3 linked regions of the Alkalinema sp. FACHB-956 genome follow. The protein of the gene in region 3 interacts with the protein of the main gene of each other region in a pairwise test. Links are inferred from orthologs where the notes say so. Each region holds a gene or a part of one and is shown on either strand. Other genes may lie near its edges.

Evidence for each region. The genes of interacting proteins can lie anywhere in the genome.
Region 1: the proteins of ftsZ (region 3) and H6G21_RS20735 interact in binary tests that used the Escherichia coli proteins (3 or more experiments, as listed by UniProt). The link is inferred for Alkalinema sp. FACHB-956 from one-to-one orthologs.
Region 2: the proteins of ftsZ (region 3) and rlmN interact in binary tests that used the Escherichia coli proteins (3 or more experiments, as listed by UniProt). The link is inferred for Alkalinema sp. FACHB-956 from one-to-one orthologs.

Annotation. Positions count from the first base shown.
Region 1 is NZ_JACJRC010000027.1:14,719-17,555, reverse strand. It holds H6G21_RS20735 (rod shape-determining protein), read right to left. Parts: upstream 2,002-2,837; coding sequence 1,000-2,001; downstream 1-999. Other genes in the region: mreC (rod shape-determining protein MreC), read right to left, coding at 20-910. UniProt on the Escherichia coli protein: Forms membrane-associated dynamic filaments that are essential for cell shape determination. Acts by regulating cell wall synthesis and cell elongation, and thus cell shape.
Region 2 is NZ_JACJRC010000005.1:43,082-45,942, forward strand. It holds rlmN (23S rRNA (adenine(2503)-C(2))-methyltransferase RlmN), read left to right. Parts: upstream 1-802; coding sequence 803-1,921; downstream 1,922-2,861. Other genes in the region: H6G21_RS08255 (replication restart DNA helicase PriA), read right to left, coding at 1,945-2,175.
Region 3 is NZ_JACJRC010000001.1:410,537-415,306, reverse strand. Bases 710-3,691 are described here. They hold ftsZ (cell division protein FtsZ), read right to left. Parts: upstream 2,880-3,691; coding sequence 1,539-2,879; downstream 710-1,538. Other genes in these bases: H6G21_RS01655 (FtsQ-type POTRA domain-containing protein), read right to left, coding at 3,063-3,691; glp (gephyrin-like molybdotransferase Glp), read left to right, coding at 710-1,410. In the rest of the region: more of glp, read left to right, coding at 130-709; more of H6G21_RS01655, read right to left, coding at 3,692-4,055; H6G21_RS01650 (response regulator transcription factor), read right to left, coding at 4,315-4,770. UniProt on the Escherichia coli protein: Essential cell division protein that forms a contractile ring structure (Z ring) at the future cell division site. The regulation of the ring assembly controls the timing and the location of cell division.

The DNA of each region.
Region 1 (2,837 bases), on a different replicon or contig from region 3:
CCGAAAGTGAACAAATGCATCATGGTTGGACAGAGGGTGAAGGGCTCGGCGAAAAACTGGAAGTGGGTGAAGGTTCTGGCGTGGGGAGGGTATCTGCTGGGTTGATGGCGTTGGGGGGAGAGACCACGACCCATTCTAAGGAACTGATTGGTGCAGTCAGTTGGATGATGGCCTCGGGGGCTGGACTTTTGCTGAGGTCGATCGACTCGATCCGCCCCACGGGCAAGCCCTCAGGAAATTTGCTACTAAAGGCCGAAGTCACCACAGTGTCGCCCTTGCGGACATCGGGAACCTTATCAAAAAACTGCATAATGACTTGGGTGCCTGCATTTTGGCCCGTTTGCCCCTTCATGTAGCCCGTTGCACGGCTGCGACTGACGGTAACGCCCACCTGGTTGGCCGCATTGCTCAAGAGGACAACTCGGCTGGCATGGTCACTGACTTGACTGACTCGCCCGACCACTCCCCCAGGGGCCATCACCACACTATTGAGTTGCACCCCATCCTTAAGGCCGCGCCCTAGGATCAACTGCTCCCACCAATGGTCTGCACTACGGCCAATCACAGGTGCAGCTAAGGCTTCCTTTTTTTTGTCCTGGACTAAACCCAGTAATTCTTCTAGGCGCTGGTTGCGGTTTTGTAACTCGATCAGGCGTTGTTGGAGTTCTAGAACTTGGGCATTCTCCAGCTGGAGGGCGGCTTGGTTGGGATCCCCTTGAAAGGGCCGAGAAAACCATTGATAGGTTTCCATGAGCCATGCTCCCTGGGTTTGACGCACGATCGCCGCTGTCCCGATCGCAAGGCCGATCAAGAGCGTTTGTGTTCCGAACCGTTCCCACCAGCGGCGTACTGTAAACATGCGAAGACTTGTTCGAGGTTGGACGACTTTAGGTCGGGTGAAAGGCACCATGTCAGTTCCTTGGCAAGACTCAGTAGATGACTGAATTACCTTCCACCCAAAAATTGTCTGGATCAGGAGACCTTAGCAGGCAATTCGTTCTACCGTGGACGGCTGCTGAACACCCGTCCAAGCTGATTAAAGTTTTCCAGCACACGCCCGGTGCCCAATACGACACAACTGAGTGGATCAGCGGCCACATGGACAACGATGCCGGTTTCATGGCTGATCAAGGTATCGAGGCCCTTGAGGAGAGCACCGCCCCCTGCCAACATAATGCCCCGATCGATGATGTCAGACGCTAACTCCGGCGGAGTGCGTTCTAGGGTGCGCTTGACTGCATCGACGATGACGGCCAATGGTTCAGCCATGCTTTCCCGAATTTCCGGGGCTTTGATCGTGACGGTTTGGGGCAGACCCGACAGCAGGTGCAACCCGCGCACTTCCATGGTTTCTTCGTCAGCATCGCGGCTGGGGTAAGCGGATCCGATCGCAATCTTGATTTCCTCGGCGGTGCGTTCCCCAATCACGAGGTTATGGACTTTTTTCATGTATTGGACGATCGCGTCACTCAGTTCATCGCCCGCCACCCGAACCGATTCACTCAGTACCGTGCCCTGCAAGCTGAGAACGGCCACCTCGGTGGTGCCGCCGCCGATGTCAATAATCATGTTGCCCGTTGGTTCCGCTACGGGGAGACCGGCTCCGATCGCCGCTGCCACAGGCTCATCGATCAGAAACACTTCCCGTGCCCCGGCCTGGGTGGCCGCATCCATGACCGCCCGCCGTTCCACCCCCGTGACCCCACTGGGAATGCCAATCACCACACGCGGCGAAACTAGTTGCTTCCCTTCATGGACGCGGGTGATAAAGTGCTTCAGCATCAGTTCTGCGGTATCAAAATCCGCGATCACCCCATCTCGCAGCGGACGCAGTGCCACAATATTTCCCGGTGTCCGCCCCAACATGCGCTTGGCATCTTCTCCAACGGCCAAAGGAACGCGCTCATTTTGATCGATCGCCACTACGGACGGTTCTTGTAGGACAATGCCTTTCCCTGAAACGTAAACCAACGTATTAGCGGTACCCAGATCAATCCCCATATCACGGGACAGGGAAAAGCGACTGAAAAGACCCACGACTTACTCTGCCTTCTGTACTAACGACAACGTTCCTGAAGCCCAGCCACCCTTGCAATGGGAAGTCCAACTTGAAAGTCAACTGAAAAGTCTAACTTTACTGGTGCCAGACTGTTTTGGTCAAACATCGGCGTTTGTGGACGGTGGAAACAAAGGTGGATTCTAGTATGTTTTCTGACCATCGTCTAGACGACCGATCGCTAAACCAAGGATGAACTGGTGGTCTCCTATGAGCAGTAAACACACGGTTCAAGGGCAACCCGGTTAAATTGGCAATAATTTACCATTCCAAGATTCATTTATTACATTCAGCGATGATTTTTTCTGTAGAAACTACGAATAAAGATAAGAAGGTTTGGGCAAAATTTCCTCGCTCAGCAATGAATGACTGCGACAACCTGGCTTAGAAAAAACACCTGCTTATAAAAACACCCAGAGAAAATAGGAGAAAATGATGAGTCTGGATAAAGGCAGTAATTAGTAAAAGCAATGAATCAGGCGGAAAAAATGCAATTTTAAAGATGATTTAAGGCTGAGTTGCTTTGGGCTGTGAGTTGTTTTTGAGCTGCCTGAGGTATCTGAAATGTCTAGCAATGCCCCTGAAATGACCATTAATGACAATTGTTTTATGCAATACAATTGTTTTGTGCAATAGATGTATTGTACAGACCTCGGTTGTGCAAACCTTGTGGTTGTGCAAACCTTGTGGTTGTGCAAACCTTGTGGTTGTGCATCCCTTGGCTGGGCATGGCTGGCATGGAACGATTTACTCTCGCGCAACGCCCTACTGTCATTTGCGC
Region 2 (2,861 bases), on a different replicon or contig from region 3:
CTTAGGGCACTCAGATGAAAACACTAGGCTTGAAATACTAGCAAGCACTAAGCACCATGCATCGCAGGAACCTTAGTGTCACAGGAGTCAGTCAGCTTAGGCTATTAAAGTCCACAAATAAAGTCCACAAAACTGATGAAGTCCGGAAAACGGATGAGCTTGAATTCCCCAACGGTGTGGGATACCCAAACCTTTCAGGGAAAATACTTAGACCCATTGTCCAGCGGATCTATCCAGAGACAAGGGAAATTCTACGCATGAACCCTAGGGTTCATGGGGAATACATCTCAATAATTTAAGTAATTATACGGTTTTACTACCTAGAAATTAAAATATTTGCAAGCTTTTTAGTCGATTTCCCTGAAAGCGTCAGTCTTCCTGCAAGCTAAGCTTCAAATGAAAATCTAATGCACCCATCTACGTCTATCTAACAAGGAACATCCTTAGCTATCCCATAGTTACCATGGGTTGTCAAGGCGCAACATCCCCCCAGGGGGTGACCCTATGAGACAAGGTCCAGGGGATGAGACGAGGTTCAGGGAATAGGAAATTAGCCTTGGGGAAGTCAGGGAGGTTCAGAAATTGGGAAGTGGTGGTTGGAATTTCCAGTAGAGCGGGTTAGAGTATCTGTCTTAGAATCGATCCAGATGCGTAGATTTTTCATAGGCCAGCTCAGCTGCACGATTCCATGACCCTCCCCTCTCCTGCTTCAGCGATCGCTTCAGAACCGTCAGAGCCCAGTCCATCCGTTGTCAACCCGATCGTTGTAGATCAGAATGCCCCGTCTCAGGATGCCCCGTTCATGCTAGATTCCCCTGCCTTGTCCCCCAGTCCGACCCAACCTTTGCTAGGGGCGTCTGCCCAGGACTTAACCGCTTGGGTGCAGGAGCAGCAACAGCCTGCTTACCGAGGGCGGCAGCTCCACCAATGGATTTATCAAAAGGGCATCCGATCGCTGAGTGAGGTTACTGTTTTTCCAAAATCCTGGCGGGAAGCGATGGCGGAATTTCCGATCGGACGATCGCAGATTGTCCATCGGGCCGAGTCGCTGGATGGGACGGTGAAATTTCTGCTGCAATTGCAGGATGGGCAAATTATTGAAGCGGTGGGCATTCCAACATTCAAAGGCGTTCAACCTGGGGCTGCCCTTAAGCCCGGTTCGCAACCAATGCTCGATCGCCTGACGGTCTGCGTCTCTTCCCAAGTGGGCTGTCCCATGGCCTGTGACTTTTGTGCGACGGGGAAGGGCGGCTTCAAGCGCAATCTAGAACGCCACGAAATTGTGGATCAAATTCTGACGGTGCAGGAAGCGGTGGGCCATCGCGTCAGTAATGTGGTGTTCATGGGCATGGGCGAGCCGCTGCTGAATGTTGAGAATGTCGTAGGAGCTGTGCGATCGATCAATCAAGACATCGGTATTGGTCAACGGTTCATCACCATTTCTACGGTGGGCATTCCGGGGCATATTCGCCGCTTGGCCGAGCGTCAACTTCAGGCCACTCTGGCTGTGAGTCTCCATGCCTCCAATCAAGCAGTACGGGAACAACTGATTCCCAGTGCCCGCCAGTACCCGTTGGAAGCGTTGCTTGAAGAATGCCGGGATTATGTCAATTTGACGGGGCGGCGCGTGACGTTTGAATATATCGTGCTAGCGGGTGTCAACGACCAGACCGAGCACGCGATCGAATTGGCCCACCATCTGCGGGGCTTCCAAACCCATGTCAATTTGATTCCCTACAATCCCATTTCAGAAGTCGATTATCAGCGGCCTTCGGAAAAACAACTGCGCCAATTTAGCCAAGCTCTGCGCGATCGCCATATTGCTGTTAGTATTCGACGATCGCGCGGCTTAGAAGCGGATGCAGCCTGTGGACAACTCCGCGCCAACCAACTGCAACGTTGGGCTAAGAGTGCATCCTAGGTGTCCCTAGGACTCACCCCTCATTACCGAGCGGGAACGGTTCGATCGGGCAAAGGGGCTAAAACCTGGGGAGATAGAGCTTGCATGGAGATGCCAGGCGCATAGGCTTCGATCACCTTACCCGTTGTGCGACAGGTAATTAACAAGTAATCACAGGCAGAACATTGGGTACGAATGAGTTTGCCATCGGCAGTGAGCAGGCGTTCCGCTGAATGTCCACAATTTGGGCAAGGCATGGAATAGGTAAGTGGCATGGGGTTCTCTCAAAAAAATTTTGGTGTCAACGGATGTGCTAAACGAGCATAGGAAACGAGTGGGCAAGGCCGATCAGCGATCGCTCTCACCCATCATTCCCATAAATCGGATCAATCAGAATTCATTGTGGGCATCCAGTCAATTGACCGAAGGGAACCCTAGGGCCTTCCTATCGAGATAAGACGGCCCCTCGCCTGATTGATCACTCATCAAAAACATGTCTGTAATGGATTCATGTCAGCAGCCAGCGAGTGGAACAATAGATAAATCCCGAACAGAAAATAAATCTCTAAAGGACGAAGGCTGAGATTCCTAAAAAAGGACCTGTGGGAACCATCATCCGTGAATCCAGTGGACTTCTATACATTCGCAACTCTAGACCTAACCATGAAATAGACTTAACCCATTGAATGAAGCAATTCCATGATCAGTTTGTATGGCATTTGGCCGGGATGGGAGTTGGGTAGACCCACGATCGCAACAGGTACAAAAACCAGCCTAACAGTCTATAGGAAACCTAATAGTCTACAGGAATCTGTCAGAGTCTGCTGAACCCAAGCGCCCCGAAGGCAACCTCATGGATGAATCAATCAGAAAATCTCAGAAAATCAATGTGTGCTTCAGCAATATGCGTACTCTAACAAGATATGTGCTCTAACAAGATGTGTGCTTTAGCAATATGTAG
Region 3 (4,770 bases):
GGTTAGGAAAGCTCGATGGGTCGATCGGGGCATCACCTCGGGGTTCAAATTTTCATGCAATTTTTTGCTCAAATATTATTCAAATATTGTTCAAATTGTATTGTTCAAATTGTTCAAAATTGTGGGTCTATGTTGGCAGTTGAAACGGCGGAGTCTTTGATTTTTCAAGCAGTCCAAGTGCCGGATGCAGCGGTTGATTGTGATTGGGTACCGTTATTGGAGGCGATCGATCGCGTTTTGGCACAGCCTGTGAGCAGTGAGTTGGATTTTCCCCATTGGGATAATTCTGCAATGGATGGCTATGCGGTGCGCTATGACGATGTAGCAACAGGGCAAGTGGCAACAGGGCAAGTGGCAACAGGGCAAGTGGCAACAGGGCAACCTGGGGCAATCACCCTGGCCGTGGTTGAAGAGATTCCGGCGGGGGTTGCCCCCCAACAAACACTGCAACCGGGACAGGCGGCCCGCATTTTTACGGGGGCGATGCTGCCCTTGGGAGCCGATACGATCGTGATGCAGGAAAATACCCAGCGCCAAGGCGATCGGGTCACGATCTTAGTCCCCCCCCGTCACCTAGGGGAATTTGTCCGGCGGCGGGGTGGTTTTTACCAAGCGGGACAACCGTTGTTAGCGGCGGGAACTCGTCTAGGAGCCGCAGAAATTGCGGTTCTGGCAGCCGTGCAATGTACCCAGGTACCGGTCTATCAGCGGCCCAAGGTGGCCATTCTCTCCACCGGCGATGAACTGGTGACACCAGACCAGCCGTTACAGCCGGGACAGATTGTGGATTCCAACCAATACGCTTTAGCGGCTTTGGTGCAACAGTCGGGAGCGGAGGTGTTGCGTTTGGGCATTGTGCCCGATGATCCCGCTGCGTTGCAAGCGGCCATGGAAGCCGCGATCGCCCAAGCAGATATCGTAATTTCTTCCGGTGGGGTCTCCGTCGGGGATTATGACTATGTGGATGGAATTTTAGAAGCGCTGGGCGCAACGATTCAGATTCGATCGATCGCGGTTAAACCCGGCAAACCCCTCACCTTTGCGACCCTGCCTAATACGCTGTATTTCGGCCTGCCTGGAAACCCAGTCTCTGCCTTGGTGACATTTTTACGGTTTGTTCAACCGGCTTTGAAACGACGATCGGGACTGGCAACGGGCTGGCAACCGAACTTCATCACGGCCAAAACGGGTTGTGATCTCAAGTCCGACGGCAAGCGTGAGTCCTACCTTTGGGGCAAGGTCACCTTCCAAGCCGGTGAGCTTTGCTTTTCGCCCGCTGCGGGAGGCCATAATTCGGGTAACTTGATTAACCTCGCAGGCTGCAACGGTCTCGCCAGGATCCCCATCGGCGCAACGGCGATCGCTGCAGGAAGCGACACATCAGTGTTGTTGATGCAGGGCATTGTGTAGATGCCCCAGTTTACGGGGGGTGCAACCACTCCTTGAACCCGGAAAACCCACAAAAAAGGCACCCTACAGGGTGCCTGAAACCAGAACAGAAAACTTTGAATGAGTAATCACGTTGAATTGCGTTGCAGCTAGCCTCGGGGTGGACGACGACGCTGCAAAAACTCAGGAATATCTAACCCCCCAGGCGTTGGTGGTGCAGGCTTGGGGGTGCGGGGTTCCGGTAAGGGTAATCCGCCAGCATTGGTTTCCGATTTGGGAACCGATCGCTTGGGTGTAGCCGTAGGTCGGGTGGCTGCTTGCACTTGGGTCTCCCCAGAGAATCCTGTGGCAATGACCGTAATCCGGACTTCACCCTGCATCCGCTCATCAATCACAGCGCCAAAGATGATATTGGCATTGGGATCAACGACTTCATAGATAATCTCCGCAGCAGCATTCACTTCATGGAGGGTGAGGTCATGGCCACCGGTAATGTTAAACACGACGCCCCGCGCACCGTCGATCGACGCTTCCAACAAGGGCGAAGAGATAGCAGCCATCGCGGCTTCCCGTGCCCGAGACTTGCCGGAGCCAATGCCAATGCCCATCAAGGCCGATCCCGCATCTGCCATCACAGCCCGCACATCGGCAAAATCTACATTGACTAAGCCCGGAATGGTAATGATGTCGGAAATCCCCTGCACCCCTTGGCGTAGAACATCATCGGCTGTCCGGAACGCTTCTTGCACCGGGGTCGATTCCGAAATCACGGACAAGAGCTTGTCATTGGGAATGATGATTAAGGTATCCACTCGCCCTTGCAAGGCCGCGAGTCCCTCTTCCGCTTGATTGGTGCGTCGCCGCCCTTCAAAGGTAAACGGACGGGTCACAACTCCAACGGTCAGTGCTCCAATTTCCTTAGCCACTTCGGCAACGATCGGCGCAGCTCCGGTGCCTGTACCGCCCCCCATACCCGCTGTAATAAATACCAGGTCAGACCCTTCTAGGGCCGCTGCAATCTCATCACGAGACTCTTCTGCAGCCTTCTGCCCGATCGCGGGATTACCGCCCGCCCCGAGACCACGGGTTAATTTTTGACCGATTTGCAGTCGCTTTTGGGCAGAGGACTGGGTCAACGCTTGGGCATCGGTATTGATTGACCAAAATTCAACCCCGGTCACTTCACTGGCGATCATTCGATTGACAGCATTGCCGCCACTTCCGCCTACGCCAATTACTTTAATTTTGGCAATACTGCTGGGCACGATGTCACCACTCCTTAATTCCTCTCCGGGCACCACTTTGACATTTCCCCCTGAATTACTGGATGAACTGATACTGCGGAGAGAGTTGGAGCTATCCCCTACCGACGCAAACTTCGAGACTCCATCCTCATGGGAGCCTATATCCGCATGGGAACGAATCTGACCGGGCTCAAGCGACTCGTTGAGGGTCAGTGGAGTGGAATTTGACTCATTGTTAAGCGTCATTGGAACTACGGGCGGAACTTATAAACAATTTTTTGACTCCAGGTAGCAACGCATCACCAGGGGGTAACTGGCTAACCGGAACACCAATTCTACTAAATCTTCAACAGCAAAACCGTCGATTCGCCATCAAGTTCGGTTTAATTGTGCCATGAGATTACGGGAAATTCTGCCACAGTTCGATCGCTATGGGGTACTAATTTTTCCGGAGCTTTTTGCAGCACGCAGTTTCAGGATAGGCGTATTGGGATTTCGCAAATCGAGATATTCCATAGAACCCGCGGTTTTATTCCGAGACAGATCCCGCATACGATCGAGGACTCGAATTTGGTTGCCAAACTGATTGCCATAGGCTCCGAGGTGTACAGTCCCTAATTCAGTTTTGAGGATTAGGTTTCCAGGGTTCTGCCAATTAATGGCCTGGACCGTGATGGGGCTGCGGCTAATGATGGGGTAGAAGCGATCCCAATGGGGTTGATAGGTATCAGGATTCCCAATCACTTGGAGGGGCGGCAATTGGAGATTCTGTTCAACGGCTGTATAACTTTCCAAGGGGATCCAGCGCCCATGCTCATCCAATAAGCCAGACGGTTGCCCCGTAGCCGCTCCCTTTGAGGCGGTGTCTCTAGAAGGGTTACTGCTAGGGGCCTTGTCCTCCTTGGAGATAGATGCTTGACCATTAGGCCCAGGACTCGTGTTGCGATCGGCCTTGCTCGCTTCCCCTGGAGGAGTCAACCAAGCTTGGGCAACGGGTTTACGTTCACGGATACGCACGGTTAACCCTGGGGGGAAGAGATGGCGCTCTACGCTCACCTCGGCGATGGGGGCCTTGTCCTTTAAGGTCTCAGCAATTTTGGTCGGTTGCACCTTACTGAGGGACTCAGGATAGTTGATCGGTAGCAGGGATCGTACCGTTTTTGCAGCTAGGAACTGATTCCCTTCAATCTTGACCTGAGCAGGGTTTCGAATGACCCAATTAGGCTGAGTCACCGCCCATAGGGAGGTTCCGGCAAGCCCGAGAACCACAAGCGATCGCCAAGACATTTTGAGGGTGCGGTTACGTCGTTGTCGCCGCAGTTGTTGCCTTCGTTGAGAAAGTTCGTGCCGAGAAACGGGAGCAATGCCAGCCATGGTGTCTAGAAGGAGGAAGATTGGCGGAGCGACGAATTGCGCGGACAATTCGCACTGCTAATGCGGGGGCGGCTTGACTGGGGATTGGTACTGGAAAGGGTAATCAAGATTGAGTGGGTCAAATCGCCAAAAAATTTGTCCCTATATTTAAGCATGGTCAGTCCAAATGGCACGGCTGAGATTTTCTCATTACGAAGGCACGCTCTAGCTAAATCGTCGTCTCTACCGAGGACGCGAACAAGCAGCTTAACGGATTAGGTGACTGGATACCTGAATAACTAGATACCTGGATACCTGGATAACTCAACTAGCAAACCAGCCCCGATCGTAAAGCCCGCACCGCTGCTTGTGTCCGATCGTCAGCGCACAATTTATTCAAAATATTGCGGACATGGGTTTTCACCGTACCGACCGTGATGAAGAGCTTATCTGCGATCGCAGCGTTGCTGTAGCCGTCCACAATCAGTTGGAGAACTTCCAACTCCCGCTCGGTTAAGGGGTAGGATTCCGTTGGCTCAGTGGGGGTAGGGGGTAGGGCCGCATTGCGCCCTGCCATCGCGGGCTGCTGGGACTGACGCAGAACAATGCGGGCGATCGCCGGATCAATCCAAGAATTCCCTTCATGGGTGACCCGTAGGGCTTCCACCAATTGATCCAGGCTGACATCCTTCATGCAATAGGAATCTGCGCCAGCGGCAAAGGCTGCCATTACAACGTCTTCCGTATCCTGAAGCGTCAAAATCAAAATTTTGGTTGGGGAGTT